Regions from separate parts of the Ensifer sp. GW821-FHT05G01 genome, predicted to be linked through region 1. Evidence: riboswitches for the same ligand, from Rfam matches in the RefSeq annotation. Region 1 holds a riboswitch; each other region holds the start of a gene.
What was found. Region 1 has a riboswitch for cobalamin ahead of cobU (bifunctional adenosylcobinamide kinase/adenosylcobinamide-phosphate guanylyltransferase). Riboswitches for the same ligand answer to the same signal wherever they lie in the genome.
Positions count from the first base shown of each region.

Region 2: it holds a riboswitch for cobalamin, as region 1 does, so the genes downstream of both, AC07UR_RS04350 (aromatic ring-hydroxylating oxygenase subunit alpha) here and cobU (bifunctional adenosylcobinamide kinase/adenosylcobinamide-phosphate guanylyltransferase) in region 1, are expected to answer to the same signal.
Region 3: it holds a riboswitch for cobalamin, as region 1 does, so the genes downstream of both, AC07UR_RS06865 (TonB-dependent receptor plug domain-containing protein) here and cobU (bifunctional adenosylcobinamide kinase/adenosylcobinamide-phosphate guanylyltransferase) in region 1, are expected to answer to the same signal.
Region 4: it holds a riboswitch for cobalamin, as region 1 does, so the genes downstream of both, AC07UR_RS13235 (CbtB domain-containing protein) here and cobU (bifunctional adenosylcobinamide kinase/adenosylcobinamide-phosphate guanylyltransferase) in region 1, are expected to answer to the same signal.

Region 1 covers NZ_JBWKSC010000003.1:359,579-367,493, forward strand. Annotated here, with positions in the region: gene cobN (cobaltochelatase subunit CobN) at 1-1,971, opposite strand, end outside; gene cobW (cobalamin biosynthesis protein CobW) at 2,042-3,106, opposite strand; gene cobU (bifunctional adenosylcobinamide kinase/adenosylcobinamide-phosphate guanylyltransferase) at 3,110-3,634, opposite strand; cobalamin riboswitch at 4,008-4,175, opposite strand; gene AC07UR_RS10490 (adenylate/guanylate cyclase domain-containing protein) at 4,388-6,616, shown strand; gene AC07UR_RS10495 (dihydrofolate reductase family protein) at 6,801-7,331, opposite strand; gene AC07UR_RS10500 (cobyric acid synthase) at 7,445-7,915, opposite strand, start outside.
Region 2 covers NZ_JBWKSC010000001.1:901,426-909,340, reverse strand. Annotated here, with positions in the region: gene AC07UR_RS04370 (transporter) at 1-529, shown strand, start outside; gene AC07UR_RS04365 (BA14K family protein) at 592-1,035, opposite strand; gene AC07UR_RS04360 (glycoside hydrolase family 25 protein) at 1,453-2,517, shown strand; gene AC07UR_RS04355 (FAD-binding oxidoreductase) at 2,616-3,713, opposite strand; gene AC07UR_RS04350 (aromatic ring-hydroxylating oxygenase subunit alpha) at 3,715-4,959, opposite strand; cobalamin riboswitch at 5,066-5,267, opposite strand; gene AC07UR_RS04345 (DUF6656 family protein) at 5,584-6,183, shown strand; gene AC07UR_RS04340 (L-threonylcarbamoyladenylate synthase) at 6,270-7,244, shown strand; gene AC07UR_RS04335 (FAD-binding oxidoreductase) at 7,397-7,915, shown strand, end outside.
Region 3 covers NZ_JBWKSC010000002.1:215,829-223,743, forward strand. Annotated here, with positions in the region: gene AC07UR_RS06845 (sugar ABC transporter ATP-binding protein) at 1-788, opposite strand, end outside; gene AC07UR_RS06850 (HlyD family secretion protein) at 1,089-2,159, shown strand; gene rbbA (ribosome-associated ATPase/putative transporter RbbA) at 2,159-4,945, shown strand; gene AC07UR_RS06860 (ABC transporter permease) at 4,948-6,060, shown strand; cobalamin riboswitch at 6,153-6,361, shown strand; gene AC07UR_RS06865 (TonB-dependent receptor plug domain-containing protein) at 6,538-7,915, shown strand, end outside.
Region 4 covers NZ_JBWKSC010000004.1:424,989-432,903, reverse strand. Annotated here, with positions in the region: gene AC07UR_RS13260 (GntR family transcriptional regulator) at 1-647, opposite strand, end outside; gene AC07UR_RS13255 (DUF1194 domain-containing protein) at 762-1,556, opposite strand; gene AC07UR_RS13250 (glucoamylase family protein) at 1,717-3,027, shown strand; gene AC07UR_RS13245 ((2Fe-2S)-binding protein) at 3,024-3,896, shown strand; gene AC07UR_RS13240 (CbtA family protein) at 3,966-4,760, opposite strand; gene AC07UR_RS13235 (CbtB domain-containing protein) at 4,958-5,134, opposite strand; cobalamin riboswitch at 5,178-5,447, opposite strand; gene AC07UR_RS13230 (TetR/AcrR family transcriptional regulator) at 5,447-6,139, opposite strand; gene AC07UR_RS13225 (NAD(P)H-binding protein) at 6,243-7,073, shown strand; gene AC07UR_RS13220 (anthrone oxygenase family protein) at 7,070-7,549, shown strand; gene AC07UR_RS13215 (SDR family NAD(P)-dependent oxidoreductase) at 7,597-7,915, opposite strand, start outside.

The DNA of each region.
Region 1 (7,915 bases):
GTCGAGGATCTGACGGCTCAAAAGCCTCAGCCGTCGCGGATCGCCGCCGGCTGCGTCATAGTATTCGTCGACAAGCGCCTCGAGGTCCTTGAGCGGCCCGTAGGATTCCGCCCGCGTCAAAGGCGGCGTCAGATGATCGATAATGACGGCGCTGGTGCGGCGCTTGGCCTGGGTACCCTCGCCGGGGTCGTTGACGATGAAGGGGTAGACATGCGGCAGCGGCCCGAAGATCGCCTCGGGATAACAGGTCTCCGACAGCGCCAAGGCCTTGCCCGGCAGCCATTCGAGATTGCCGTGTTTGCCCATGTGGACGATCGCCTGCGCTCCGAACTGGTTGCGCAGGTGGGCATAGAAGGCGAGATAGCCATGCGGCGGCACCAGGTCCGGCGAGTGGTAGCTTTCCTTCGGATCGATGTTGTAGCCGCGCGCCGGCTGGATGCCGACGACAACGTCACCGAAGCGGGCGAGCGGCAGCGCGAAGGCGCCATCGAGGAAGAAGGGATCGTTTTCCGGCGCGCCCCAGCGACCGCAGACTTCATCCTGAATCTGTTTCGGAAGCGAATCAAAGAACGCGTTGTAATCCCTCAGTGAAATGACTTCACGGATTTCGCGGTCGCGGCTCGCCGCATTGGTCGGCCCGGCCATGAGATAGCGGATCAGCGCGTCGCCATCCTCCGGCACGCCGGACACGGGATAGCCCTCGCTCGCCATGGCGCGCAGCACTTCGACGGTGCCGGCCGGCGTATCGAGCCCGACGCCGTTACCGAGCCTGCCGTCGCGGTTGGGGTAGTTGGCCATGATGATGGCGATGCGGCGTTCAGCCGGCTTGGCGCGGCGAAGCCTTGCCCAGTTGACCGCGAGCCGTGCGGCAAACCGCACCCGGTCGGCAAGCGGCTCATGCCCCACGATATTGGCTTCCACCTTGGGATCATAGATCGAGGCCGCCTTGAAGGAGACGGCGCGCGCGAGGATGCGGCCATCGACCTCGGGCAAGGCGACGTTCATGGCAAGATCGCGCGCCATCAGCCCCTGCGGCGAGGTTGCCCATTGCGCCCGCGACGACCCCGAGAAGATCACCTGCAGCACCGGCGCGCCGGTCGATTCCAGCACGGTCGGCTGCCGGTCGGCGCCAGGGGACGAGACGGCAAAGCCGGTGGCGTTCATCACCACGTCAGGAGCGGCCTCGGAAAAAATCGATTGCAGCGTGCCGACCGAAACGGCATCCTTGAGACTGGAGACGAACAGCGGCAGCACGCGCATGCCCTCAGCGGCAAGCGCCTCGATCAGCGCTTCAACGGGCCGCGTCTCGCCGCTCTGCACCAGGGCGCGATAGAAGCAGATCCCGATGGTCGGGGGTTCGAATCCCTCCCCGGCGACCGTCCTTTCCCGGACACGGGTCTGCCATTCGCTGACGCCGATGACGCCCGCCCCCGGCCACCAGATACCAGCCTTCAAGAGCGGCTTTGCCGGCTGCGGCTTCTCGGCGCCAGAGATCAGCGCCTCGGCATAATCGAGAAACAGACCTGCATTGTCGGCGCCGCCCTCGGTGAAATAGGCCCAGAGACGCTGACGGTCGTCGGCTGCAACGGTCGAAAACGGCTCGAGCCCCGGATCCGGCTTGTCGTCGCCGGGCAGCACCGCGATCTGGAAGCGGTGGGTGACGGCGGCGGCATGCAATGCTTCCAGCACGTAACGGAAGTAGCTGGCGCCACCGAGCGGCCGGACCACGATGAGCCTGGCATGCCGCGCCGTGCGCTCGACGTAAGTGTCGACCGACATCGGGTGCATCAGGTTCATCAGGCTGGCGATGCGCAGGCTCGCTCCCTCGCCGCGCCGGCCATGGGCTGCGGCGATTGAGGAAAGCTCGGTGTCGGCGGCCGACAGGAAAAGCACGTCGGCCGGCGTTTGCCCCAGATCGATCGCTTCGTTGCCGTCGGCGATCGTTCCTTTCTGGGCGAGAAGCAGATGCATTGTTCTATCCGTTCAAGCCGTTCCAGGAAGGTTCGAAACGATCTTCCTGGAACGGCGTTGCTTCAAGGCGTCAGGCGAGCGCGGTGATGGCAGCGCGCACGGCTGCTTCGTCCATGTCGTGCAGGCCGATGACGACGAGGCGCGTTCCGCGCTTCTCGCCGGCAGCCCAGGCGCGGTCGTAATACTGGTCGATGCGGGCGCCGACAGCCTGGATCAAGAGGCGCATCGGCTTGCCGGGCACATCGGCAAAGCCCTTGAGGCGCAGCACGTCGTGCTCTGCGATCACGCCCTTGAGGCTGTCGATGAAGGCGGCCGGATCGGCAATTGCGCCAAGCTCGACGACGAAGCTGTCGAACTCGTCGTGAGAGTGCTCCTCGCCGGCTTCATGCTCCATCTCGTGGTGAGACTTGCGGTTGGCGATATCGCTTTCCGTGCCGACGCCGAGGCCGAGCAGGATGGCTGCCGCCACTTCGCCGTTCTTGGCTTCGATCATCGTTGGCTTGCGGCTGGTGCGCGAAGCCACCTCGTCGCGCACGGCCTTCAGGCCGGACGCGTCGATCAGGTCTGTCTTGTTGAGCACGATCAGGTCGGCAGCCGTCAATTGGTCCTCGAACAGTTCCTCGATCGGGCTTTCGTGGTCGAGATTGTCGTCCTCGACGCGCAGCGCATCGACCTTGTCGTGGTCGTCGGCAAAACGGCCAGCGGCAACGGCAGCGCTATCGACCACAGTGACGACGCCGTCGACAGTCACTTCGCTGCGGATATCCGGCCAGTTGAAGGCGGCGATCAGCGGCTGCGGCAGCGCCAGACCCGACGTTTCGATGATGATGTGGTCAGGACGGTTTTCGCGCTCGAGCAGCTTTGTCATGGTCGGGATGAAATCATCGGCAACCGTGCAGCAGATGCAGCCATTGGTGAGCTCGATGATGTCGTCTTCCGAGCAGGCTTCCGCGCCGCAGCCCTTCAGGACGTCGCCGTCGACGCCGAGATCGCCGAACTCGTTGATGATCAGCGCGATGCGCTTGCCGTCGGCATTCTGCAGCAGGTTGCGGATCATCGTCGTCTTGCCGGCACCGAGGAAGCCGGTGATGACGGTCGCCGGGATCTTGCCCTGGTTGGCTCTCGCAGTGGTCATGGATCAACCCTTCATTTTCAGCGGCAATCCGGCCGCGACAAAGTAAACTTCCGCGGATTTCTCCGCAACGATCTGGTGAAGCCGGCCGGCATGGTCGCGGAAGTCGCGGGCCATGCGGTTCTCGGGCACGATGCCGAGGCCGACTTCGTTGGACACAAGGATCAGGCGCGCCCGCGCCTCGGGCAGAAAGGCGGCAAGGGCAGCGAACTCCGCCGCCATGTCGCGTCCTTCCATCATCAGGTTGGTGACCCACAGCGTCAGGCAGTCGACGAGCACCACGCGCTTTTCGTCGTCGATGCGTGTCAGCAGCGAGACGAGATCGAGCGGCTCCTCATGCGTCGTCCAGCCTTCGCCGCGCCTTTCTTTGTGATGGTCGATGCGCTCGCGCATCTCGTCGTCCCAGGCCCGGCCGGTTGCGACATAGTGCATGGAGAGCCCGGAGGCTTCGACGAGCCTTTCGGAAAAGCCGGATTTGCCGGAACGGGCACCGCCGAGGACCAGAACCGGCCCGGCATGGGAATAGCTCATGTGCGTTGCGGCCTCACGTGCTCGGTCGCGAGTTCGAGCGGCAACAGCATCTCACCGCGCCAAAGGCGCGTTCGGAAAATGGTCGATAAGCCAAGACAACCTCCGTGATGGCGTGGGAAGCGGGCTTCCCTTCGGGCGGAATGCCCCTGTCGGACGGCAGGTCTCCTGGCTCACGGCGTCACGAGCCCAAAACATCGCTTCGCGTGGTGACACGAAAAACAACGCAAGGGCCCGAACGGCCCGCCTCACCTTCCCGGCGTTTTTATGTTTCGTGAAAGGCGGACGATTCGTAGAAGAAGAGGCGTCCAACCCGGCTGATCACGAAGCCACGCCAGTGGCTTTTCCGGCTGAACTCCGAACCGCCTTCGATTGCCCATGCAATCCAGAGGTAGCCGGTCTTCAGCCCGATGGCGAACCCTGACCGTTCTACAGTCGCGGGGTCGGCTGCGATAAGGATGCCCGATTTGGGTCCATCCGTCACATTCCCAATTATTCCCCCGCATCGCCACGATCCGGGGAAACCATCCAACGTCAGATGATTAGGAAGCGGGCGGTGCAAAGTCAATCGACGCGTGCGACACCTCCCCGGCCGAATTGCGTCGCGCGACGATTTGCCGAACGCGAAGTACCCCGGGGCCGCAAGTCGTCGTCACACGGCATAAGCGCTGCACCACGGCGGCGAACTTCATTTTAGCGATTGCAGATAATGCGATAAACTAGCCCAACAAGAGGCTTCGTTGATCCGGTAGGCAAATGGAACGCAGGCTCGCCGCCGTGATGATTGCCGACGTTTCCGGCTATGGACTGCTCACCCAAGCCGACGAGGAGGGTACATGCGCGCGATTTCAGGCCGATCTGCACGACCTGTTCGAACAACGGATCGCCGCGCACCGTGGACGGCTGATCAAGACCATGGGCGACGGGTTGCTGGTCGAGTTCCACAGTGTCGTCGAAGCGGTCCGTTGCGCGGTGGAGGTTCAGCGCGCGAAATCCGATAGCCGCGGCTCCGAAGAGGGGCGGCTGGAATTTCGCATCGGCATCAATCTTGGCGATGTCATCGTTGAAGGCGACGACATTCAAGGCGATGGCGTGATCATTGCCGAGCGCCTGCAGAGCCTCGCTGAACCGGGTGGGATCGTCATTTCCGGCACCGCCTACGATCAGGTCGAGAAACACCTCGATGTCCGTTTCGTCTCTATCGGCGAACAACGCCTGAAGCATATCGAAAAGCCGGTTCGGGCTTATCGCCTGGCGCTGAACGAAGCCCACGCGGGCAGCGCGAAAGCCGCAACGCGCCGCATGACGCGCTGGCCGGCACTTGCTACATCCGCGGTCGTGCTTGTGGCGGCGAGCGGCGTCGCCTGGTGGCAGCCGTGGGAGCCACCCGTGGAAACGCCCCAAGTCCGACTATCGAACCTGAGTGTTCCAGACAAACCGTCGATCGCGGTGCTTCCGTTTGCCAATGTGAGCGACGATCCGAGGCAGGAGTATTTCGCCGATGGCATGACCGATGGGCTCGTCACCGAGCTCGCCCAGGTCTCCGGCCTGTTCGTGATCGCGCGCAACTCGACCTTCACCTACAAGAACAAGGCGGTGACACCCAGGCAGGTGTCCAAAGAACTCGGCGTCAGATACGTGCTTGAAGGCAGTGTGCAGCGTGCCGGAGAGCAACTGCGGATCAATGCCCAGCTCGTCGATAGTCTCAGCGGCGGCCACGTCTGGGCCGGAAAGTTCGACGGTTCACTGTCCGATGTCTTTGCGCTGCAGGACGAAGTGATGCGGGGCATTGCCGACGCGCTGGCACTTCGGCTGGACCCGGACCAGCAGATGGCCTCCGGGCGCAAGGAAACGATGGTGCCCGCGGCCTTCGACGCGTTCCTGCGCGGCTGGGAGCATCACCGACGCACCACCCCGGAGGACTTTGCAAAGGCAGTGCCCTATTTCGAGCAGGCGATTGCGCTCGATCCCGCCTATGGGCGCGCCTACGCCGCCGCGGCCATGGTCTACGCGCGCATCTGCATGTGGCGCTGGCATTATCAGCTGGGCATCTCGCGGACCGAAGCGAGAGCCAAGGCGACGCAATATCTGCGGATCGCCCAGAAGCACAAGACAGCGCTCGCCTATCAGGCGTCCGCTCTCCTGTCCGAAGCGGACTGGCAATATGCCGACGCGCTGGCCGCACTCAAGGAAGCGATCGCGCTTGAACCGGGCGACTCCTGGAGCTACGCGCTGACGGCCCTCGTGCTGACCTCCGTCGGCCGTCCGGCGGAGGCCCTGCCCTACATCCGCACGGCCATGCGCCTCGATCCGCATTCTCCGTCCTTCTTCATCTACGTCCTTGGACTGACGCAATTCGGCCTCGAGGATTTCGAGGCGGCAGCGGCAGCAACGAAGCGCAGCATCGAACTCAACCCTCAGGATGACGGCTCATTCCTTCTTCTTGCCTCCGCTTCCGGGCACCTCGGTCGCCGCGCGGAAGCGGAGGCGGCCATAACCCGTTTCAACGGGCTTCGCCTTGCACGCGGCGGCACTGCGGCCAGCATCGCAACCAGCCCGCCGCTGGACCTGGCAACGCAGGAGGACAGCGCGCGCTTCTATCGGGGACTGCGGCTGGCGGGCCTGCCCGAGACCTTGATGAACACCGACTTCATCGCCGCCAACAGACTGGAAGCCGACGAAGCCCGCTCACTTCTCCTCGGGCATCGGCTGCATGGACGCATGCTGGATTCGGGCGAGGAACACGAGGCTGTGATTTCGATCGCGGGCATGGCCACTCTGACGGGAGACTGGGCCTCCATCGGCGCCGGTCGCATGACGAACGTCGAGGTCAAATTTGACCGGGACGAGGTTTGCTTCCTGTGGCTCAAGACAACGAACCTGTGCGGGACAGTGCTGCGAAATCCCGGAGGACTTCGCGCCAAGGAAAACGAGTTCATATGGTATCACGGCGACAGGGCCTTCACGTTCTCGCAGGTCCCCTAGCAGCTCAATATCGACACAAGTGCCCCTTGTGGCATCCCTGCGCATTTGCCGGCGTGCCAAACTTCAGGACACGCACTGCCATCGCCCGTTGACCGAAGCCAGATCGATCGCAAGCGCCTGCGGATGATTGTTGGCGGCCATATCGGGCCCCAAACGGCGCAGTCCATCTGTCGAAACGCAGCGATCAAGCAGGAATATATGTCAACCTCATCACGTCTTCGCCAACGTGATCGGTGGAAACGAGGCGCAGAGGCGGCCGCGGGCCCGCGAAGAATGGCGTGCCGCTGCCAAGCACGACCGGGTGGAAGTAGAGCCGATACTCATCGATAAGGCCGAGTTCGGTCAGGCTTCGCGCCAGATCCGGTCCGGAGACGGCAATCTCTCCAGTGAGCCGGGCTTTCAGGCCACCGATCACCGCCTCAATGTCACCTTCGACAAGCGTGGCGTTGGGGCCGACAGACTTCAGTGAGCGCGACACGACCCACTTCGGCTGGCGCCGCCACGCCGCCGCGAATGCCTGCCGCTCCGTGTCCCACTCAGGATGGTCTTCGTCCCAGTAGCGCATGATCTCGTACATGCGGCGACCGTAAACGCTGCCGGTCAGGCCACGCACGTGGTCTATCCAGTGCCGAAAGAGCACGGGGCCAGGCGCGAACCCCTGGTAATCGACATAGCCGTCCAGGGACTGGTTCATTCCAAACACAAGCTTCGCCATGCTGTAAACCTCCCGCGGGGTGGTCAGAATAGCGTGAGGCGACAGGACGCAAAAGTGAGGTTGGGCATAAACGGTGCGCCGCCTTGTCGGAGCGACGAACGAAGAAACAACCGCTACCGCCCCAGAAGCCCATCCAGCCAACGCCCGTCGAGCACGGCTTCAAGCTCGCCGGCGACATCGTCGAGCGCCGCATCGACCGACTGGCGATAGTTGGTCGCTCCACCTTCGATGCCGAAACTCTTCAGAAGCGCCGCGCGATAGGCGTCGCTCGCAAACAGGCCGTGCAGGTAGGTGCCCATCACCCGGCCGTCGGCAGACAGCGCACCGTCCGGGCGGCTGTCGATGCGCACCGATGGGCGGTCGCAGTCTGCGCCTGTCGTCCGGCCGAGATGGATCTCGTAGCCTTCCAGCGCAACGTCGTGTTCCAGCGACCAGGCGCGGCTGTTGCGGAGCGTCTTTTCCGGCGCCATCTCAGTTTCGACGTCGAGCAGCCCGAGCCCGGCGACCTCGCGGTCGCTGCCCTCTATGCCGAGCGGATCGGTGACGCGCGCACCCAGCATCTGGTAGCCGCCACAGATGCCGAT
Region 2 (7,915 bases), on a different contig from region 1:
GGAATTCCAGCGCACGCTGATTTCGCTCGTACTGGAGTTGACCGAAGAGCTGAACGTTATCGAGGACCACGTCTATGGCGAGGCCGGCCACCGTCAGCAGCCGGGCCTGGCGCCGCTACGCCGGACCGTCGTGCGTCTTCATCGGCACCTGCGCACGATCCTCGCCCTGCTTCGGCGCGCCGGCGCGTCGGAGGAAGACGAGGTGCCACCCGGCTTCATCGACGTCACGGAGCGCCTTTCGGATCGGCTGGAGGCTGTCGACCGCGACGTCTTTGCGCTGCAGGAACGTGCCCGTCTGCTGCACGAGGAGATCGACAGCAAGATTTCGTCCGAAACCAACCGGCACCTCTACATCCTGTCGCTGATGACGGCCTTCCTGCTGCCGCCGACACTGGTCACCGGCTTCTTCGGCATGAACACCGGCGCGCTGCCCTTTGCCGATGGCGGCGGCACGCTCTATGCGGCGCTGTTCATCGCGCTTTCGATGGGCCTTGCCTGGTGGATCCTCCGGCGGATCGGCATTCTCTGACCTTGCCGACATGCGAAAGGCCGGAGATTGTCCGGCCTTTTGCACCATCTATTTCCTAGCACTCAGCTGTAAGGCGAGTAGCACTGCCGGCGCGGGGCGCCATAGGGCTGGTAGGTATTGTCGTAGGCACGATAAGACCGATAGCGGTCATAGCACCACTGCACGTGGCGGCTGCCATAGGCAGGAGCGGGACGCTCGTAGCGCGGCGGCTGGGCGATCGCACCGCCGACGATCACGCCGGTGCCGAAGGCGGCCATCGGGTACCACCAGCCATCGTAGTAGCGATATCCGGGCCTGCGATAGTTATAACCGCGATAGCCATTATAATAATAATATCCGCCGCGGCGTTCGTAGCCGGGTCGGCGATACTGGATCTCGGTTGCGTCGCTCAGGCGTTCGACTTGGCGCTCGACACGCGGCGGAGCCGGCATGAAAGCCTGGGACGGCGCGGCCGACGTCATCAAGACTGCCGAAGCAATCACTGTGGCGAACCAATTGCCCGTCATTGTTCTCATTTAACCCTCCATAAGAGCCATGCGCGCTTCCGGCGCCTGCGAACCACCATCACGAGTTCTGTGCGATCTCATCCCGTTTCGGCACCGCGCGCCGGCGTCGCCTGATCGAAAGAAGCGAAATCGTCCATCAACGCCTAAGTGACGGGTTTTGTTCCATGATCCGGAACGAAAAATCGCGCCTCCGCCGACGCGACGGCGCATCGTGAGACGCTGGCGTACCAATCATGAGAGGCCCCTTGCGCTTCTGTGACGCTGCAGACAGGGCAATGGCCGAGCGAAATGACAGCAATAGTAGGCGCAGCTGATATACAGCCACAAGTCTCTATACATTCGCCGCGGTCTCAAGCACAGTCGGCTCGGGGACTGGGATTTACGATCCATTAACTGTAGTGTCGGCAATCTCACTGAATGGCAAAGCGGTATATCTCCACTGTACGGATGATTCTGCGCCTCGCGACCCTTCTGGGTCTGGCATTCGCGGCGGCAAACGCGCGCGCCGGTGAGCTGGAGCCCTGGAAGACGAAATCAAACGCCATCATCGTCGATGCCTATGAGATGAACAGCATCGACTGGGAGGCAATGTTTGCCGACAAGCGCATCTCCGGCTTCATTGCCAAGGCTTCCGACGGTCTGCCGGAAAGCTTCTCCTGCACCGGCGATCATGGTGGCGACACGTTTGCCCACTGCAAGACGATGTGGCGCAAATACGCGGTCAGCCGCGAGCTATATCAGACACGGCGGATGATCGCGCGCTCCCATGGGCTGCTCTGGGGCGCCTACCATCTCGCCCGCCCCGGCAACCCGGTCGATCAGGCCAACCATTTCCTCGACTATGCGGAGCCCCGCGACGACGAGCTGATGGTGCTCGATCTCGAAGGCATCGACCCCAAAAAATACATGTCGCTCGAAGACGCGGCGATCTTTGCCGGTCACATCAAGACCCGCACCGGCCGCTATCCGATGCTCTACACCAACCATGTGACGGCGAAATACATCGCGGCCAACCGCTCCAGGTATCGGCTGCTGTCGCGGCTGCCGCTCTGGTATGCCCGCTACAAGCCGGATATCCGTCAGGTTTTCCCGATGGGCAACTGGGACAGCTACGCGCTGTGGCAGTTCTCGTCAGGCGTCAATTGCGGCAAGCGCCGCTGTCCCTATCGTGTGCCCGGCACGCTCGACGACATCGACGTCAATGTCGCCGCGATGACCAGCACCGCCTTGCGGTCGATCTGGGCGGACGGTGTCTTGTTGCCGGAAAAACCGATGCCCCTCGTTCTCTTGGCGAAGGCCGACAAAGGGGCCGGCGTATCCAGCTCTGCCCAGGCAGAGGCCACAATCGAAACCCAGCCGCTGCTCATTAGCCGCGCGGAAGCCGCCAGCGCTGCGGGCGAAGGCGTCGACATGATGGCGACCGGATCGATCGATTTCGGCCGTCATGATCGCGCGGTGCGGCTGGCTGCCGCCAGCCGCTGACGGGCCTACAGGCCCGTGCGTCTTTTCAAACACACGAACGTTGCTGTCGATCTCCCAATCGCTGCAGGGAGGAACCTCCCCGCAACCATTGCCCGCGATCAGGCCTCGATCTGCACGTCCCCGAGCGGGCGCGAGCAGCAGGCAAGGATATAGCCTTCGTCAATTTCGTCGTCGAGAATGCCGCCGTTGTGGTTCATCTCGACCTCGCCGGCGACTTTCATCACCCGGCAGGTGCCGCAGATGCCGCCTTCGCAGGCAGCCCCGATCCTGACGCCATTGGCGCGTGCCGCCTGCAGGATGGTCTGGCCGGGCTTGGCCTCGATCTCCTTGCCGCTCATGGTGAACACCACCTTGGCGACCTGCGCGTCAGCATCGGTTGCCACCCCTGCCCTGACTGCGATCTCCTCGGCGGCTGGTGCTGCGGCCGGCTGGAAGCTTTCCTCGTGATAGCGGCTCATGTCGAAGCCGGCGGCCGTCAACAGCTCGCGCACGCCGCGCATGAACGGCTCCGGACCGCAGCAGAATACGGTGCGTTCCAGGAAGTCGGGCGCAAGCAGCGGCAGCTTGGCGCCGTCGATGCGGCCGCGCAGGCCGTGCCAGCCGTGCCGGGCCTCATGCCCCTCGACCACAAAGCCGAGGTTCAGCCCCGACATCTGGCGCGCCAGCACTTCGAGCTCTGAGCGAAACAGAATATCATCCGGCCGGCGCGCGCAGGAAATGAAGGTGACGTCGGTCTCCGGAATGCAGTCTGCCATCCATCGCGTCATCGACATCATCGGCGTGACGCCGGAGCCTGCCGAGATGAACAGGTATTTTTCGCCGGGATGGCGCACGAAGCTGAAATCGCCGAGCGGGCCGAAGGCCTTCAGCCGCATGCCCGGCTTCAGGTGATCGAACATCCAGCGCGTGCCGATGCTGTCGGCCTGCGCCTTGACGGTGACGGCGATCGAAAGCGGCCGGGAAGGCGTCGACGACAGCGTGTACGTGCGCATCACCGGCTCGTCGTCGGTCACCGGCAGTTCGAGCGTGACGAACTGACCGGGCAGATAACGGAACCAGGCCGGCTTCTCGGGCCGGAAGGTAAAGGTCATCACATCCGCGGTCTCCATGACCGCGGATGTGCATTCGAGCATGTTCTGCCTGTCGATCCAGACATGGAGTTCATCGAAGTGATGGAACGAGGATGCCATCTGCATATCAGGCGACCCTAAAGAGCGGAGCAGCTTCGCCCTGGAGGCGCTGCTCCATGAACTTGCAGTACCATTCGACGAACTGCATCACACCGCCTTCGTGATCGGGCGAATAGGGCCCTGACTGGTAGGCCGGCGAGCGGATACCGAAAGCGTTTTCCTCGACGATCTGGCGATCCTGATCGTTGGTCTCGGTCCACACGTGCGTCAGTTCTTCCAGATTGTAGTCGACGCCCTCGACCGCATCCTTGTTGACCAGCCACTTGGTCGTAACCTGCGTCAGCTCAGGCCCGAGCGGCAAAACGCGGAAGGTGATCGCATGGTCGGCCAGCACATGGTTCCAGGTCGACGGATAATGGAACAGAAGCAGCGTACCGATATGCTTCTGACTGACATCCGCCGACAATTGCCGCCGCACGGCGCGGGCGCCGGACATGGTGTAACTCTCGGCGTCGTCGATCAACGGCATGCGCGCCGAGCGGAACTGGCCGGTCTCGGACATGCGGAACTCGCTCGGAAGCCCGGACGCTTCGCATTTTTCCCAATGGGCGGCGATGACAGGATCATCCTTGGCGCCTTGCACGCCGGTCGCCGTCGGGGCTTCCGGATAGGTCCGGCAAAGCTCGGGATGGTTGGCTGCGCAATGGTAGCACTCGCGGTTGTTTTCCCAGACGAGCTTCCAGTTGCCCTTCTCTATGATGGTGCTTTCGAAGGCGACCTTGGTTTCGCCAAGGCGGTGCGGCGCGAGATAGGGCGCGACCATGTCGCGGAACGGAGCGAAGTCCATCGGCTGTTCGGACAGGTTGATGAAGATGTAGCCACCGACCGTTTCGCAGTGGATCGGCTTCAGGCTGTGGGCGGCCTTGTCGAAATCCTCGCCCATCTGACGGGCAAAGAGCAACGTGCCGTCGAGCTCGTAGGTCCACTGATGGTAGGGACAGACGAGCTTGGCCGATGAGCCCTTGTGCTGCGAGCAGACGCGGGAACCGCGGTGACGGCAAGAATTGTGCAGCGCGCGGATCGTGCCCTGCCGGTCGCGGACGATGACGACGGGGTAATCGCCGACCTGAACGGTGAAATAGTTGCCGGCGCGCGGGACCTCGCAGTCGTGGCCGATGAACAGCCAGTCCTTGTACCAGATGCTCTCGAGATCCTGCCTGTAGTAGTCGGGGTCGATGTAGAAGGCCCGGTCGAGGCTGTAGCCGTCGCGTCGGCCCTTCAGCTTGCGGAGCATATCGCCCTTGATGTCCATGTCCTATCCTCGTTGGCCTTGTTTCGGAGAGGCAGGACTGGAACCCACGCAGGCGCAATGCCTGTGCGATGACGGCTCCGATCCGGCTGCCCGCCGCAACCCGTTACGGTCTATTCGTGTCAAGGCTGGTTTCCGGGCTCAGGAGCTATCCGCAAGGACCAGCCCGGCGCCTTCCCGGACGGAACCGTCCAGTGGCTTTTTGCCGAGGCTTTCGCTCCACCACCGTTGCGGGGGCAGCGCCGGGTTTTGACCGGCTTCCCAATTCTCCGTCTTCCCTAAGAGGCGGCACCTTGAGTAGGCATATCTAATCGCGGAAGCCGTCGTCGCAGCTGCCGATTAACGACATCCAATTCCAGAAAGACGACACAGTGCATCCCGTGTCTGAAACACCACAAGGCCGACTATTTGTCATTATAAACAATGAGATAGATCAAATATTGGGCAGTTGTCGCTTTTTCCGGCAAAGCCGGCGCGAAAGCGCGAAGCCTTCGCCATTTTGCGACATCCGTTGCGGCGTCGGCTCATCCATCCTGGCCGGCGCAATGAAATCTTCCATTAACCATAATGCATTAGCGTCGCCTGACGGAGAAACCGGCCGAACCGGCAAACAGCGCATTGAAGTCCATGGCAAAGCTCAAATACTACGACGCCGCAGCCGAGAAGCTGCCCACGATCGCTCCGAAGACAGCGGTCCATACCGAGTTCCTGCGCACCGGCCGCATCGAAAGGCGGCAATGGTCGCAGCGCGAACGGCGCTATCTCAGCTATGACGAGGTTGCCCAGCGCACCGGCCACAAGCTGACAACCGCCGGCGAAACGACGCACAAGCGGATGAACGGCTTCCACACCTCGATCCAGTTTCCCAAGATGATCTTCCACCGCACGCTCGCCGGTCGGCCGCATCTGGGCTATTGCCATGTGACGGCGGCGAGAACACATCTCGCCCAATCCAAGGACGTGACCTGGTCCTTCTACTTCGCCAACTTCTTCTGCGATCTCGGCGACGAAAAGCACTTCTTCGAGCGTATCCAGACCGGCTATTCCCGGATGTACTTCGCCGTCGCCATCGAACCCGACGCGCAGGAAGGTCAGATGACCATCAATCGCAGCGTCAGCGACAATGGCCTGCTCTTTCGCACCGACGACCCGAAGGTCGCGCTCAAGAACGTTCTGATGCTCGGTGCGCGCGACGAGGCGCTGCGGCGCATCATCCGCAGCCTCTGAACCACCGGCACGCTTCCCTTGAAGAAAATCGTTCTGTTTTCATCGTGGCTCCTTTAAGGAGACCTCGAAAGGGAAACGGAAGCGATATGGCCGAAATCATCGACACACGGACCGAGCCGGAACGCGCGATCGAGCGCGCCTGCGCTGTGCTTGCCGAAGGCGAGCCCGTCGCCATTCCCACAGAAACGGTCTACGGCCTGGCCGCCGATGCCACCAACCCGGATGCGATCAGCCGCATTTATGAGATGAAGGGGCGCCCGCGCTTCAACCCGCTGATATCGCACGTGTCCGACATGGCGATGGCTGAAGCCCATGTGATATTCGATCCGTTGTCGCGACGCCTGGCCGACGCCTTCTGGCCCGGCCCGCTGACGCTGATCCTGCCCCAACGCCCGACAAGCTCCGTGCATGCGCTCGCCTCGGCCGGCCTCAACACCCTGGGCATCCGCATGCCCGATGGCTTCTCCCGTCGGGTAATTGCCCGTTTCGGCCGCCCGCTCGCCGCACCGAGCGCCAATACGTCAGGCAAGATCAGCCCGACGAGCGCTGCCCATGTGGACGCCGATCTCGGCCCACGCCTCAAGCTCATTCTCGACGCCGGCTCGGCCGAGATCGGGCTTGAATCGACGATCATCAAGGTCGAGGACGGGGCTTTGCGCCTGCTGCGTCCGGGCGGTCTCGACGTCCTCGATATCGAAAATCTGACCGGCCTTGCCGTGTCGAGACCCGAAAGTGCCGGCGCGACAATCGAGGCTCCGGGCATGCTCGCCTCGCACTATGCGCCGGGCGCTGCAGTCCGACTCGACGCAGGCGACGTGCGCCCGGGAGAAGCCCTGATCCGCTTTGGCAACACAGTGCTCCCCGGCGAAGAGCATGCAGCGATCGTGCTCGATCTCAGCCCGGCAGGCAGCCTGCGCGAGGCAGCTGCCAATCTGTTCGACTATATGAAGAAAGCCGATGCCAGCGGCGCCGCGACCATTGCCTTCGCTCCCATCCCCCCGGAAGGTTTGGGCGAAGCGATCCTTGACCGGCTGCAGCGTGCGGCAGCCCCAAGAGACTGACCGACAGACATTTTTACAGCGCCGTGCGTCAAATATGACGCGCAAAGGACGCTGTAACGCTTTAAGCTCGCTGCACAATTTTCTCCTTAAATCGATTCCGATTTAACGAATTATGCAGTAGCGCCGCCGGGCGCATTTGCGAAGGCAGGGCCATGACGACGACGCTCCCCTCTCCCGAACTGATCGCCTCCTTCATCGACATCGTCGGCAGCGCCAATGCGCTGACGAACCCGGCTGACCTTGCCCCCTATCTCATCGAATCCCGCGGGCTCTACAAGGGCACCACGCCCATGGTGCTTCGACCCGGTTCGGTCGAGGAAGTGTCGCGCATCATGAAACTTGCAAGCGCAACCCGGACGGCGATCGTTCCTCAGGGCGGCAACACCGGCCACGTGGCGGGACAGATCCCGCGCGAGGGCAAGGCCGACATCGTCCTGTCACTGCAGAGACTGAACCAAATTCGCGACGTCGACCCCGTCGGCAATGTCATCGTTGCCGACGCCGGCTGTATCCTCGCCGATATCCAGAAGGCGGCCGACGACAACGACCGGCTGTTTCCGCTGTCTCTGGGGTCTGAAGGGTCGGCCCGCATCGGCGGCAACCTCTCGACCAATGCCGGCGGCACGGCGGTGCTTGCCTACGGCAACATGCGCCAGCTTTGCCTCGGCCTC
Region 3 (7,915 bases), on a different contig from region 1:
AGGCCCGAGACCTCCAGGCCGATCTCGTCGGTCGGGTCGTTGGTCTTGATGTATTCCTCGCCGAGTTCGCGCCCGACGATCATCTTGATCAGGCCGGGGCGATCGATGTCGGAAAGCAGGCCGCTGCCGACATAGCCGCCGTCGCGAAAGACCGTATAGCTGTCGGCGATCTGGAAGATTTCCGAGAGCCGGTGCGAGACGTAGACGACGCCCTTGCCCTCGGTCTTGAGGCGGGCAACCGCAGCGAAGAGATGCTGCGCTTCCTTCTCGCCAATCGCCGATGTCGGCTCGTCCATGAAGATGACCTCGGCTTCGTGGCTGAAAGCCTTGGCGATTTCGACCAGCTGCATCTGCGCGACCGAAAGCGTCATCATCGTCTGGGTGGCGCGGATGCCGAATTCGAGCCGATCCAGCAGTTGCTGCGCGTCCCGGTTCATCTTCTTGAAGTCGATGCCGCCGAAGCGCCCCGAAGGTTCGCGGCCAAGATAGATGTTTTCGGCGACCGTCATGTGCGGAACGGGGCTCAGTTCCTGCTCGATGATGGCAATGCCGGAGGCAAGCGCCTCAGCCGGGTTGCCATAGTGGACTTCCTTGCCGCGCCGCCAGATCGTGCCGCCGTCGCGCTGCTGGATGCCCATCAGGATCGAAAGAAATGTCGATTTCCCGGCGCCGTTGCCGCCGCAAAGCGCGTGAACGGAACCGGCCTGAAGTTCAAGGCGGCCGTCGCGCAAGGCTGCGACGCCCCCGAATGATTTCTTCAGTCCTTCAACCTTCAAAAGCGGTTGCATGGTGTCCTCCCACGCTGCGATGGCGATCTTGCCGTCATCGATTTCGACAAAAATCACATGATGATCGACATCTGTCAATATCGAGATTTTACTTTTGATTTTTTTTATCGGCTTTTGTCAAATTTGTATCCACTCATCTTTCGAATTGACATGAGTCAATGCAGGGTCCCGATCCCACGGGTTTGGTTTAGCGATCCGGTTACGTCGCGGTGACCGTTCATCACGCGCGACCTATTCCCGGTTGTGTTTGGGCGGCCGCTGGCTATTGTCGTGGTGTGCATTTGAAGGTGGGACGCTGAAATGGAAAAAGCCCGGAAGAATTGGCTCGTGCTCGGCCTGATCGTTTTGGCCCTGGCCGGCGGCTACTACGCCTGGCAGAATCTCGATCGCAACGCCCTACCTGCCGGGATTGCCAGCGGCAACGGGCGCATAGAGGCGGTCGAAATCGATATCTCGACCAAAACGCCGGGCAGAATCAAAGAGATCATGGTCGACGAGGGCGATTTCGTCACCGCCGGCCAGGTGCTCGCCCAGATGGATACGGTCCAGCTCGAGGCGCATAAGCGCCAGGCCGAAGCGCAACAGCAGCGCGCCATTGTCGGTGTCGAGGCGGCAAAGAACCTTGTGACCCAGCGCGAGGCGGAAAAGGCGGCAGCCGAAGCCGTGCTGGCGCAACGCCGGGCACAACTGGACGCTGCCGAGCGGCGCCTCGCCCGCTCCGAGCAACTCGTCAAGACGAGCACAGTTTCGCAGCAGGTGCTTGATGATGACCGCGCCACCGCGGAAGGTGCGAGAGCTGCCGCCAGTGCCGCGGAAGCCTCGCTTGCCGCGTCGGATGCGGCGATCAATTCGGCGAAATCCCAGGTTATCGATGCGCAAGCCTCGGTCGAGGCCGCCAAGGCGTCGGTCGAGAGCATCGTTGCCGACATCAACGACAGCACGCTTGTTTCGCCGCGCGACGGTCGCATTCAGTATCGGGTCGTCCAGCCCGGCGAAGTGCTGGCCGCCGGCGGTCGGGTGCTCAACCTCGTCGATCTCGGCGACGTCTACATGACCTTCTTCCTGCCGACGGATCAGGCCGGGCTGTTGTCTATCGGCAGCGAGGTTCGGCTGGTGCTGGACGCAGCACCGCAATACATCATTCCCGCCAAGGTCTCCTATGTCGCCGATGTCGCGCAGTTCACGCCGAAGACGGTCGAGACCGCCGAAGAGCGCCAGAAGCTGACCTTCCGGATCAAGGCGCAGATCCCGAAGGAACTGCTGAAGAAGTATATCCGCATGGTCAAGACGGGGCTTCCGGGGGTCGCCTATGTCAAGGTCGATCCCAAGGCCGAGTGGCCGGCGAGCCAGACCGGCACGCTGGTGCAGTGATGGCGGATCCCGACAGGGCCGGCCTGTCGCCGGCAGAGCCCGTGGTACGCCTCAACGCCGTCATGCTTTCCTACGGCAAGACCCGGGCGCTTGACGACGTGACGCTCGACATCCCCTCCGGCTGCATGGCCGGCCTGATCGGGCCGGACGGGGTTGGAAAGTCGAGCCTGCTCTCGCTTGTCGCCGGCGCCCGCGCCGTCCAGGGCGGTCGCGTCGAGGTGCTCGGCGGAGACATCGCCGATGCCGGCCACCGGCGGCGGACCTGCCCGCGCATCGCCTATATGCCGCAGGGCCTCGGCAAGAACCTTTACCCGACGCTTTCCGTCTTCGAGAACGTCGATTTCTTCGGCCGCCTGTTCGGCCACGATCGCGAGGAGCGCGAACGGCGCATCGCCAGTCTGCTCCAAAGCACCGGCCTTGCGCCTTTCGCCGACCGTCCCGCGGGCAAGCTTTCCGGCGGCATGAAGCAGAAGCTGGGACTGTGCTGTGCGCTCATTCATGACCCTGACCTCCTCATTCTCGACGAGCCGACCACGGGCGTCGACCCGCTGTCGCGCCGGCAGTTCTGGGAGCTGATCGATGAGATCCGCGCCGAGCGGCCTGGCATGAGCGTCATCGTTGCCACCGCCTATATGGAAGAGGCGGCCCGCTTCGACTGGCTGGTGGCGATGGATGCCGGCCGGGTGCTGGCAACGGGCACGCCTGACGAGTTGCTGCAAAAGACCGGCGTCGACACGCTCGATGCCGCCTTCATCGCGTTGCTTCCGGAAGATCTCAGGCGCGAGCACCACGACGTCGTCATTCCGCCGCGTCCGGAAGAGGTGGGCGACGACATCGCCATCGAGGCGAACAACCTCACCATGCGCTTCGGGGATTTCGTCGCCGTCGACAATGTCAGCTTCCGCATCGGCCGCGGCGAGATCTTCGGCTTTCTCGGCTCCAACGGTTGCGGCAAGACGACGACGATGAAAATGCTGACGGGCCTGCTCGCCGCCAGCGAAGGCACGGCCAAGCTCTTCGGGCGCGAAGTCGACCCGCGCGACATGGAAGTGCGTCACCGTGTCGGCTACATGTCGCAGGCCTTCTCGCTTTATACCGAGCTGACGGTCCTGCAGAACCTCGAGCTGCATGCCAAGCTCTTCGGCATGGCAGCTGACACCATTCCAAAGCGGATCGAGGAGCTTGCGGATCGCTTTGATCTCGCCGGCGTGATGGAGGCGCTGCCGGACGCCTTGCCGCTCGGGGTGCGCCAACGGCTGTCGCTGGCCGTCGCCCTGATCCATTCGCCCGACATCCTCATCCTCGACGAGCCGACATCCGGCGTCGACCCCGTCGCGCGCGACAGTTTCTGGCAGATCCTCGTTGACCTCTCGCGCAACGAGCAGGTGACGATCTTCATCTCCACCCACTTCATGAACGAGGCGATGCGCTGCGATCGCATGTCGCTGATGCATGCGGGCAAGGTGCTGGTCAGCGACACGCCGGAGGGCATCATGAAGAGCCGCTCCGCGTCGACGCTGGAGGAAGCCTTCATCGCCTATCTCGAAGAGGCGATCGCCGGCGCGAAGCCGGCGGCGCCTTCCGTGGTCAGGGCGCACGACCCGTCGAAGCCGGCAATCGCGCAGGAGGTCGAACGAAAGGCGTCGGCGACGTCGGCGTTTTTCGACGTCGGACGCATGTTCAGCTACACCCGTCGCGAGGCGCTGGAACTGGTGCGCGATCCCATCCGGGCGACGCTCGCGACCATCGGCACGGTCATCCTAATGTTCGTCATCGGCTATGGCATCAACATGGACGTCGAGGACCTGACCTTCGCGGTGCTCGACCATGACCAGACCACCACCAGCCGCGAATATATTCTCGAAATCGCCGGCTCGCGCTACTTCATCGAGAAGAACCCGATCACCGATTATGCCGACCTCGACCGGCGCATGCGCAACGGTGAACTCAGCCTTGCGATCGAGATTCCGCCGGGTTTTGCCAGGCGGGCGGCCCGTGGCGACACGGTCGAAATTGCCGCCTGGATCGATGGGGCCATGGCGAGCCGCGCCGAAACGGTCAAAGGCTACGTGCAGGGCTTGCACGCCCACTGGCTGACCGGAAAGATCCGCGAACGCTACGGCGATGCGGCAACCGCCGGCACCTTCAAGATCGAGACGCGCTTCCGCTACAATCCCGACGTCAAGAGCATCGTCGCCATGGTGCCCGCCGTCATTCCGCTGTTGCTGATGCTGATCCCGGCCATGCTGTCGGCGCTCAGCGTCGTGCGCGAGAAGGAGCTGGGCTCGATCGTCAACCTCTACGTCTCGCCGGTGACGCGGCTCGAATTCCTGGTCGGCAAGCAACTCCCCTATATCGCCCTGGCGATGCTCAATTTCGCGCTTTTGACCGCCTTTGCGATCTTCGTCTTCCGGGTGCCGTTCACCGGCAGCCTGCTGGCCTGGACGGTCGCCGGGTTGATCTACGTCTCGGCGGCAACGGCGATGGGGCTCGTCATCTCCACCTTCATGTCCAGCCAGATTGCCGCGATTTTCGGTACGGCGATCCTGACGCTCATTCCGGCCATCCAGTATTCCGGCATGATCGATCCGGTCTCGTCGCTGGAGGGCGCGGGCGCCTTCATCGGCCAGATCTACCCGACGACGCATTTCATGACCATCGCTCGCGGCACCTTCTCCAAGGCGCTCGGCTTCGGCGATCTCGCGGGCGCTTTCGTGCCGATGCTGATTGCGGTGCCGGTGCTGCTGGTGATCGGAACCCTGTCCCTCAAGAAGCAGGCGAGGTGACGATGCGCCTGTCCCACATCTACCACCTCGGCATCAAGGAACTCTGGGGCCTCTGGCGCGACCCGATCCTGTTGATCCTGATCGTCTATTCCTTCACGCTGTCGGTCTATACCGGCTCGACGGCGATGCCAGAGACGCTCAACCGCGCCGCCATCGCGATCGTCGATGAGGACCGCTCGCCGGTGTCGACGCGGATATCGACGGCTTTCTATCCGCCCTATTTCGTGCCGCCGCAGATGATCACGCCGGCGGAAATGGACCGGCGGATGGATCAGGGGCTCGATACCTTCGCGCTCGACATTCCGCCGAATTTCCAGACGGATCTGCTCGCCGGGCGTACGCCGACGATCCAGCTGAATGTCGATGCGACCCGGATGAGCCAGGCCTTCTCCGGCAACGGCTATATCCAGCAGATCGTCACCGGCGAGGTCGCGGGCTTCCTCGAGCGCCACCGCAGCGAGCAGAAACTGCCGGTCGATCTAGTCCTGCGCGCGCGGTACAATGCCGAATTGAACAAGGGCTGGTTCGGCGCAGTGATGAACGTCATCACCAACATCACCATCCTGTCGATCGTCCTGACAGGAGCTGCCCTCATCCGCGAACGCGAACATGGCACGGTCGAGCATCTGCTCGTCATGCCCGTCACCCCGTTCGAAATCATGGTCAGCAAGGTCTGGTCGATGGGGCTGGTGGTGCTGCTGGCTTCTGCGGTGTCGCTGATCTTCGTGGTCAAGGGGGTGCTTGCCGTCCCGGTGCAGGGTTCGTTTGCGCTGTTCCTGCTCGCCACCGCCCTGCAACTCTTTGCCACCACGTCGATGGGAATCCTGCTGGCCACGATTGCCGGCTCGATGCCGCAGTTCGGCCTGCTGCTGATGCTCGTTCTTCTGCCGCTCCAGGCGCTCTCCGGTGGCATGACACCGCGCGAAAGCATGCCGGAGATCATCCAGAATATCATGCTGGCGGCACCAAACACCCATTTCGTCATTCTGGCGCAGGCGGTCCTGTTTCGCGATGCCGGTCTGGATGTCGTCTGGCCGCAGCTCCTTGCCTTGCTGGTGATCGGCGCCATTCTCTTTGCCTTCGCCATGCGGCGCTTCCGGGCGTTCCTGAAGTAGCCTTTGCGCCATGGGCCTTGCGAGCTCTGCGCGCGCAGACTTTACCAGTGGAAAATGCGACCGGCGGTTGACGCGCCGCCGGCATCTGATAGTGCATTTCTTGCGAAACAGGTTCCGTCTGACGACGGATGAAAAGGGAACACGGTGAGGATTGCCCGCAAGGGACCGAAACCGCGACTGCCCCCGCAACTGTAACCGCCGAGCGGAATCCCATGAAGCCACTGCGCGAACTCTCGCGTGGGAAGGCGGGAGGAAGCGACGACGCGGAAGTCAGGAGACCTGCCTGTTTCGGTCACCCATGCCTGGACACGAGGGGTGTCGAGGCGCGGCCGTCCGTAGCGGTGACATTGGAGCAATGTTGCCGCGTGCCGCAGACGGCGCCGGGGTGGTCGCTTGTCGTCTTGCCCCTGCCACCCTTTGCCCGCGGTCGATCGCGCGTGGGCCGGATCGTGCCCATCGCGCCGGAGTGGGGACGATATGACGAAGCAATTGACTGGCGCAGCGGCGCTGGTTCTGACACTCGTGGGCGGGGCTCAGGCACAGGATACGGCCGCAAACGAACAACCGACCAAGCTTGAGAAGATCCTGGTTTCCGATGGCCTGACGCCGACCGAACAGCGCAAATCCGGGCGCGCCTTTACCGTGATTACCGGAGATCAGATCGAGAAAAACCAGATCCGCTACGTCGCCGACGCCCTGCGTCTCGTTCCCGGTTTCTCGGTTTCGCGCACCGGTGCCTCCGGCGGCCTGACGCAGGTGCGCGTGCGCGGTGCGGAAGGCAATCAGCTACTGGTGGTGATCGATGGCGTCGAGGCGAACGACGTGTCCCAGGGCGAGTTCGACTTCGGCGGCCTGGTTGCCGACGACATCGAGCGCATCGAAATCCTGCGCGGACCGCAAAGCACCTTCTGGGGCGCCAATGCCATGGCCGGTGTCATCAACATCATCACCAAGAAGGGAAGCCGCGATGGTGCCGTGTCAAACGCCCGCACCGAAGTCGGCAGCGACGGTACCTGGCTTGGCGGCCTGTCGACCCGCGGCGGCGGCGAGGGCTATGATTACGCGCTGTCCGGCGTGTTCCAGAGAACCGGCGGTTTCAATGTCTCCGATACCGGCTCCGAGGATGATGGCGACCGCAACGGCACCGTCAACGGCAAGTTCACCTTCGATCTCTCGCCGGATCTGCAGCTCGATGCGACCTTGCGCGCCGTCAACCGCAAGACCGACCTCGACGCGCAGGATTACATGACGGCGCTGACCTACGACACGCTGGACTATACGCGATCGCGCGAGCTCTCGAGCTCGCTCGGCCTGACCCATTCGGCGCTCGACGGCGATCTCACCCAGAAGGCGCGCGTCTCCGGCCTTGACGTTCACCGCGACAATGTCAGCGGCTTCGGGCGATCCTGGAACGACGGCAACCGCTACAACGGCAGCTATCAGGCGAGCTACGGCTTCGATGGTGGAGACGGTATCCGCCACCAGATCACCGGAGGCTACGAGTGGCAGCGCGAGACGTTCACGCCGTCGCATCTGCAGCAGACCTTCAGCCGCAATGCGCATTCGCTCGTCGGCGAGTATCGCGGCGAGTTCGCGGACCAGTTCTTCGTCAATGCAGGCCTCAGGCGCGATTTCAACGATCGTTTCGAGGACGCAACCACCTGGAGCCTGAGCGCTTCCTGGGAAATACCCGACAGCGAAACCCGACTGCATGCATCCGTCGGCACCGGCGTGACCAATCCGACCTTCTACGAGCAGTTCGGATATATCCCGGGAACCTTCATCGGCAATCCCTACCTGAAACCGGAGGAAAGCCTCGGCTGGGACATCGGTGTCGAGCAGCGCTTCTTCGACG
Region 4 (7,915 bases), on a different contig from region 1:
ATGTGATCGATATGATGGATCATCAGCGCTGCTGCGGTCTCGATGTCACCGGTTTCGATCGCGGTCAGGATGTCGTCGTGTTCGCTGTGGCCGCAACTCGAAACGGTCGATTGTCCGTAGAGCGCGATGACGAGCGAGGAGCGGGCGACCAGTTCGTCCATGAAGCGCCTGAGGATGGTATTGCCGGTGAGGTCGGCGAGCGCCAGGTGAAAATCGCCCGACGCCTTGATCTCGGCGCGGCGGGCCGAGCGGCCGCGCTGCGCGGTCAGGTGCTGTTCGGTGGCGAGCAGGCGGCGCAGTTCCTTGATCTCGACGGGGCCGATCCGGGCCGCAGCCGCGTGCAGGAGACCGGGCTCGATGAGCCGGCGGGTCGCAAAAATCTGGCGGGCTTCATCCGGAGAGGGATGGGCAACGAAGGCGCCGCGATTTTTCTCGACAGTGACCAGCCCTTCATAGGCCAGCGCCTGAAGGGCGGCGCGCACCAGCGTGCGGCTGACATTGAAGAGCTCGCCGACATCGCTTTCCGACAGCTTGGTTCCCGGCGCAAGCCGTCGTTCGACGATCGCATCGCGCAGCTTGTCGTGGATCTGGCGGGTGCTGGTGTCGGTGGGTACGTCGGCAGGTGCCGAATGGGTGGTCAGAGGCATGAAGGAGATCGATCCGCGAATGAGTGCGGCATCTTATCGTCGCGCGCGGTGAAGGGAAACGACAATCTGGCATGGTGGTGGATCGACACCATGCCGCCGTCTTCGAATGGCCAGCTACTTGTCGAGCTCGGGATACACCCGATCGAGGAAGCCGGGCCGTAGCTTTTCGCCGATCAGGCAGTCGGGCGCCGGCGTGGCATCGACGAGGCGCACGCGCGGCGGTGGCGGCAGGCCGCTCACCTCCAGGATCAGCTTCTGGCGGATGGCGATGGCGAAATCTTCCGGCTCGTGCACCGGCAGCACGAAGGAGCCGGGTCCACCGACGACGCATTCGGCATAATACTGGTCGAGCGGCCCGGTCGAGACCGACGGCCTGATCAGGATCGCCAGTCCATTGATGATGATACCGCGGGCAATCGCGATATCGCGGGCAGGGGTGACCGGTGGGCCGATGTTGTTGGGGCCGTCGCCGGAGACATCGATGACCCGGCGCATGCCGGAAAAGGCGTTGGAATCGATCAGCGCCGTTCCATAGCTGATCGCGTTTGAAATCGAGGTGCCGCGGCGTGTGCCGACGGGTCGTGCCTCGATCATCGCGGCAAAGGCGTCGGCCTCTGCGGCGTTGGAAATCACTCGCCAGGCGACGACGGAGGATTCGTTGACCGTGCCGGCCCATTCGAAATAGCCAAGGGCGATGCGGCCATAACGTCCGCTCTTCACCGCATTGAGGAATTCCGCATGGCGCAGCGCCTGCACATAGCCGGAGCGCTGGACCCGTGCTTCGTCCAGGTCCATCGAGCCCGACATGTCGACGGCCAGCACCAGTTCCACGTCGACATCGGTCGGCGCAGCGCCCGATTGGGTCGGGCTGCCCGTCAGGGAAAGGATCAACGCCAGCATGCTCAACATAGCTTCAACCCGTCATTGCGAGCCGCGTTATCTGACGAAATGTAGCACAGGATTGGCCGTCGGCGACTGTCTGGGGTTGGCCGACCTTCAATAAAAGGTGATATCGACATAGGTGACAGCCGACCGATACTGTGCCAGCAGTTCCAAATGAGCCGGTAAAATGCTTCAGCAGACACGGAATACGGAATGTTTTCAGATCGATAGGCTGCAAGCCGCCGCCTTCGATTATTTCCTGCGCTATAGCGACACCGAAACGGGGCTTGTCGCCGATACTTCGCTTGCCGATGCGCCCTCGAGCGTTGCTGCGACCGGTTTCGGGCTTTCCTGCTACCCCGTTGGCGTCGAACGCGGCTGGATCGGGCGCGGCGACGCGGCCAGCCGGGTGCTGACGACCCTGCGGTTTCTGGCGCAAAGCCGGCAGGGGAGAGATACGCTCGCCAGCGGCTATCGCGGCTTTTACTATCACTTTCTCCACATGAAAACCGGCGAGCGGGTGTGGCAGTCAGAGCTTTCCACCATCGACACCGCGCTGCTGATTGCCGGCGTCCTGGCGGCTGCCGCCTATTTCACCGGCGAGGATGCAACGGACACGGAGATCCGGGCGCTGTCGGAAAAACTCTATGCCCGGGTCGACTGGCGCTGGGCGCTCGGCCGCGGCGAGACATTGACGATGGGCTGGCGGCCGCCGGGGCGGTTTTTGAAATATCGCTGGCAGGGCTATAGCGAGGCGCTGCTGCTTTACGTGCTGGCGCTCGGCGCGCCGCACCATGCGATCGGGCCGGAGCATTACCGCGCCTTCACTGCCGCCTACGACTGGACGACGGTCGACGGTGCGCCGCATCTGAAGGCCGGCCCGCTGTTCATCCATCTCTTTCCGCAGGCCTGGATCGACCTTCGCGGTCTTCGCGATCCGCCGATGCGCGACAAGGCGACGGATTATTTTGAAAACACCTGCCGGGCGATCGACCTGCAGCGCCAGTATGCCGACGACAATCCCCGAGGTTTCGCCGGCTATGACCGGGTTGGATGGGGCCTCAGCGCCGGTGACGGACCGAAGGGGCGGCTGCGGCTTGTCGACGGGCGCTGGCAGCGGATGCTCGGTTATGCCGCCCGCGGTGCGCCCGGTGGACCCGACGACGGCACGCTGGTCCCCTGGGGGCCGGTTGCCTGTCTGCCCTTCGCCGCGGATGCTTCGCGCTCGGCGCTGGCCGCATTCGAAAACCGCTATCCGGACCTCCTGTGCGAAGGCCGCTTTCCCGGCGGGTTCAATCCAAGCCTGTCCGGCGCAGGCCCTGAAGGCTGGGTCGACGACCGCGTGGTCGGGCTTGACCAGGGGCTCGTCGTGATGATGATCGAAAATGCCAGAAACGGTTTTGTCTGGCAGCTGACGCGTAGCGTCCCGGCCATCCGGCGCGGCTTGCAGAAGGCGGATTTTCGCGGCGGTTGGCTTGCGGCAAGGGAGACGGCATGAGCTTCGCTCACCAGCGGCAGGACGATCGCCCGGCGGTAGAGGGCATGGACGCGGCGCAACGCCGGAGCGCTCTCGACCTGCTCGCGCGCCTGCAGCCATTCTTTCCCGAAGTCGGCTTTTCGCTCGATGCTGCCGGCGACGACGGTCTTTCCGCGGCGCAGTTCTGGGCCGAGGATGGTGCGGGGCTCGAAGCCGGGCTTGCCTATCAGGATTGTTTCGCCGTCGGTATGGACAACAAGATCCGCGCCGCCCATCTGATCGCGTTTTACGGCAACCAACTGGCGCTCGCGCTTGGCAGCCTCTATCTCGGTGCGGGCATCGTGGCGGGGGTTCGCCGCCTTCGCTTCGAAGAATTTTCGCGCGCCTATGGTGAGCGGCTGGTGGCGGCCAAACGGTTTCATTTCAGCCTAAGCATGCCTGCGGTCGGCGATAATGCCCCAGGCGATGCGGTTGCCTTCAGTGAAACCTTCGCCGTGCATCTGGCGCCAGTCATCGCCATGCTGAAGCGTCGCACGGGTCTTTCGTCCGGCGCGCAATGGCGGCTGGCAGCGGATTCGCTTGCGGGTGGTTTCCTGGAGATCGGTCGCGCGCTCGGCGACGAAGAGGATGCGATGTCCAAGGCGCTGGCGATCGTCAAACGCCAAGGCACGCCGCTCTATTCCGACAAGCTCTGTTATGAGGCAATCAAGGTCGAGTTCGGCGAGGGGAGCGGCGATCAAGCGCTGTCGCGCGTCTATCGCCTGCGCGGCGGCTGCTGTCTCTATTATCGAACCGAAGGCGGCAGCTTCTGCGACAATTGCGTGCTGTTGGCGCCGCAGGAGCGTCGGGAACGATTGCAGGCGCATCTGCTTGCATCGCAGACGGGCTGATCATCTCAAACGACAGAGCGCCTGATATCGGCGATATCAGGGGCTCGTTTGTCACGGTGGCCGGTCGGCTTATGCCTTGGCGAAACGGTCGTTGATGAAGCCCGAGACGACGCCGAGCACGATCCAGAAGGCGAGCGTGGTGGCGAGCGCCGCCACGGCGAACTCGGCGCCCAGTACGGCCGGAACATTACTGGAAATATCCGACGGCTGCGGCGCGCCATAGACGTGGGGTGCTGCGATCAGCACGAGGCCGATGATCTTGGCAACGATCTCTTCGCGCAGGACCAGCAGATAAAGGCCGACGGCGGAAAGCGCTACCGTTGCCAGCCACCAGACCTGGCGGTCGCCGAGTTCGGCGGCCGGGAAGCCCGGTAGTTCCGGCGGCAGGCCGATGGCCGGCAGCATGTGTACGGCAAGCCAGCCGCAGGCGCCCCAGAGCGCGCCGTTCCTGAGCGTGATCGGATAGCCGATGACGAGGCTGACGCCGGCCAGCAGCAGCGCGAAGCCGGAGCCGGTCACCAGATTGGCGATCAGCGTGCCGGAAAAGCGGCTCATGCCGAACATGATGCCACCTTCCTCGTGTTCGCCCTCGTGGGCGTAGGCGGGGGTGATCGGCGACAGGGCGTCGAGCAGGGCGCCGATCGGCGAAACCGCCTTCAGCGACGAATGCTGGTCGTGGTTTGCGGCGGCCGGATCGGCCGTTCCCGGCTGGGCGGCGGGCTGTTCGCCGGCGGCGGGTGCTTCGCCTTCGAATTCTTCCGCGTGCAGGATCAGCGGTACGACGCGCAGTTCCTGGGCGCCGGTCATGAAGACACCGGCAATCAATCCAGCCACGATCGCGGCCAGAAGCGTTCTGACAATCATTTTCGATATCCCTCGATATCGGCGCGCCATGCGCCTTGCAGGCAGCGCCGTGTCCCATTGGCAATCCTGCGAACGGCTCCGGCCGGCAGATCTTCGGTCTGCATCAGACGCAAGCAAACGCGTCCGGCTGTTTGCCGGAAGCGTTTTTGTCCGCAGCTATGTCGACGCGGAACGCATGTCGCGTCCCTCCGCATCGCTTAGTGGCAGGGGAAGCCGTAGGAGTGGCGGGTGTCGTGCGCGGTGTCGTGCAGCACGGCCGAATTCGCCAGGCCCGCGCCGAAGACGAGGAAGCCGCCGATGAGAAGCGCGATGATACCCGCGGTCAGACGATCGCTGAGGGAGAGCGGAATGCTCGAAACTGTAGACGTAGCCATGACAACCTCCGTGATGGCATCGGGAAATTTCCCGGTTTGGGCCCTATGCCCGCATCGACTGGCAGGTTTCCTGGCTCAGGACGTCGGGTGAGATCACCCTGGATTTGCCTCGCCTTCCCAGAGCCAAGGTCCGCCCTCTCGCGGTCTCGTCTCCAGTGGCTTCTTCCGGATCGCTCCGGAACGGCGCATTCACGTCGCTCTACAGTCGCGGGGTCGGCCGTGATTTGAATGCCCAGCATGGGTCCATCCGTCACGTTCCCGTTTACTCCCGAAACGCGTTCGCGTTGCGGGAACCAATCGATCTGATGATGATTAGGATCGCACCCCGGAGATGTCAATTAAACTTGCGCCGCCGCCCGGCCCATCCGCGACAAAATCCCGAAGGATCATGCGTTTATAGGCCTCGACGATCTGGTCGCCCTCGGCCCGGTCCACCGAGACCGCAAGCCGCATGGTGCAATCGCCGAGATGCATGATCAAAAAGGCGGCGCTATCGATCGCCTCGCGCGGCGTGCCGGGCGCAAACCGCGCCCAGACGTCGGCGAGAAGCTGGCCACCGGCACGGCTTTGCTGGAGGTCGATTTCGCGCAGCGCCTTGTCGGCCTGCATCGCCGACCAGATATCGCGCATGACGGGCTCGGCCAGGAACATATCGTAATAGATGTCGAACAATACGGCGAAGGCGTCACGCAGCTCGGCGAGCGACGTCACCTTGGCAAGCTCGGCCGCGATACACTCGTTGCACACCGCATTGTAGCGCTCGGCCAGCGTGCGCACGATCGCCGCCTTGTCGGGAAAGTACTGGTAGAGCGATCCGATCGAAATTCCAGCCTTTTCAGCGACTTCGCTCATGCGCATGGCGTCGCTGCCCTTCTCCTGGATGAGTGCCGTCGCGCAGGCGAGGATGTGTTCGACGCGCTCGCGGCTGCGTTTCTGGCTGGGTGTCCGGCGCAGCGCGGTCTCGTCGTCGGGGGGAGCCGCGGCTGGGCTTGTCTCTTGATTCATGAGTGATGCTCACATTTTGACTTGACTCCTAAAATACGAGGATTTATCACATTTGCAAATGTGAGAGATGCTCATGTTTGTAGGCCAACCTCAGGAGGAAGCGATGACGGACAAACTGACACTGGTTCTGGGCGGTACCGGCAAGACGGGGCGGCGGGTCGCGGCCCGCCTTCAGGAGCGGGGCGTTGCGGTGCGCATCGGCGCGCGCTCGGCGTCGCCTTCTTTCGACTGGACCGACGAGGCGACCTGGGCGACGGCCCTTGCAAATGTCGATCGCATTTATGTCTGCTTCCAGCCCGACCTGGCGGTGCCGGGTTCCGTCGAGATCATCGCCAAGTTTTCACGCCTTGCCGTCGACGCAGGCATCAAGCGGCTGGTGCTTTTGTCGGGCCGAGGCGAGGATGAGGCGGAAGCCGCCGAGCGTGCGCTTCAGGCCTCCGGCGCTGACTGCACGATCATCCGCGCCAGCTGGTTCTTCGAGAACTTCAGCGAAGGTTTTCTCGCCGATGGCATCGTGAGCGGGTCCGTCTTCCTGCCGACGGATGAGGTCACCGAACCCTTCATCAGCTGTGACGACATCGCCGACGTTGCGGTTGCGGCTCTTCTGGATGAGGGCCATGTTGGCCAGGTCTATTCGCTGACCGGCCCGCGGCTCATGACCTTTGCTGACGCTGTGGCCGAGATCGCTGCGGCTGCCAATCGGCGGATCAGCTATCAGTCCGTTCCGGTTGACGATTTTGCCGCGCAGCTGAAGGCCGACGGCGTGCCGGATGACTATGTCGAATTGATCCGCTATCTCTTCACCTCGGTGCTCGATGGGCGCAATTCGAGTGTGACGTCCGATGTCGAGCGCGTGCTTGGGCGCCGGCCGCGCGACTTTGCAACTTACGCCCGGGAGACCGCTGCAACCGGTGTCTGGAGTATTGCCGCATGATCCCGCTCATCCCCGCTCTGGCGTTTGCCGCCGCGATCGGTTCCGGCCTGATGGCCGGGCTGTTCTTCATCTTCTCGGTCTGCATCATGCAGGCGCTATCACGGCTGCCGGCCGAGCAGGGGATCGCGGCGATGAACGCCATCAACGTGGTGATCCAGAACCCGCTGTTTCTGAGCGTCTTCATGGGCACGGCGCTTCTGGCGCTTGCCCTGGTGATTGCCGCCTTCGTCTGGGGCGGCAATGGCAGCCTGCTCCTGGCTGTAGGCGGCATCGTCTATGTCGCCGGCGTGCTGATCGTCACCATCATCTTCAACGTTCCGATGAACGATGCGCTGGGTGCTGTCACGCCCGGCCAGGCTGCCACCGAATTCTGGCAGCAGCGCTACCTGACCGACTGGGTCTGGTGGAACCATGTGCGCACGGTGACTTCGATCGGGTCGCTGGCGCTGTTCATCCTCGGATTTGCACGCGCCTGACACGCGGCGACTGGCGGACCTTGACGAGGGTGCGCCGGTCGTTCCCGTCAATCGACCAGCGAACCGCAGGTGAGATTGGCGATTGCGCCGGTCATGGCGCCAGCCCGGTCCGAGGCGACGAAGGCGGCGTAGTCCGCGACCTCGTCGAGCTTCGGAAAGCGCCCGAGCAATGTCCCAGTCTTCGCGCGACCGTCGAGCATCTCCTCCACCGTCGTGTCGAAGCGGTCGGCAAAGCCTTGAAAGACGGCGCGTGCGTGCGAAACCGGCAGCGCCTCGGGAATGGCGTCCGGACGCAGGCAGATGACGCGGATGCCGTGACTGCCGACTTCGCCCGCCAGAATGCGCGAGAAGGTCTCGATGACGCCG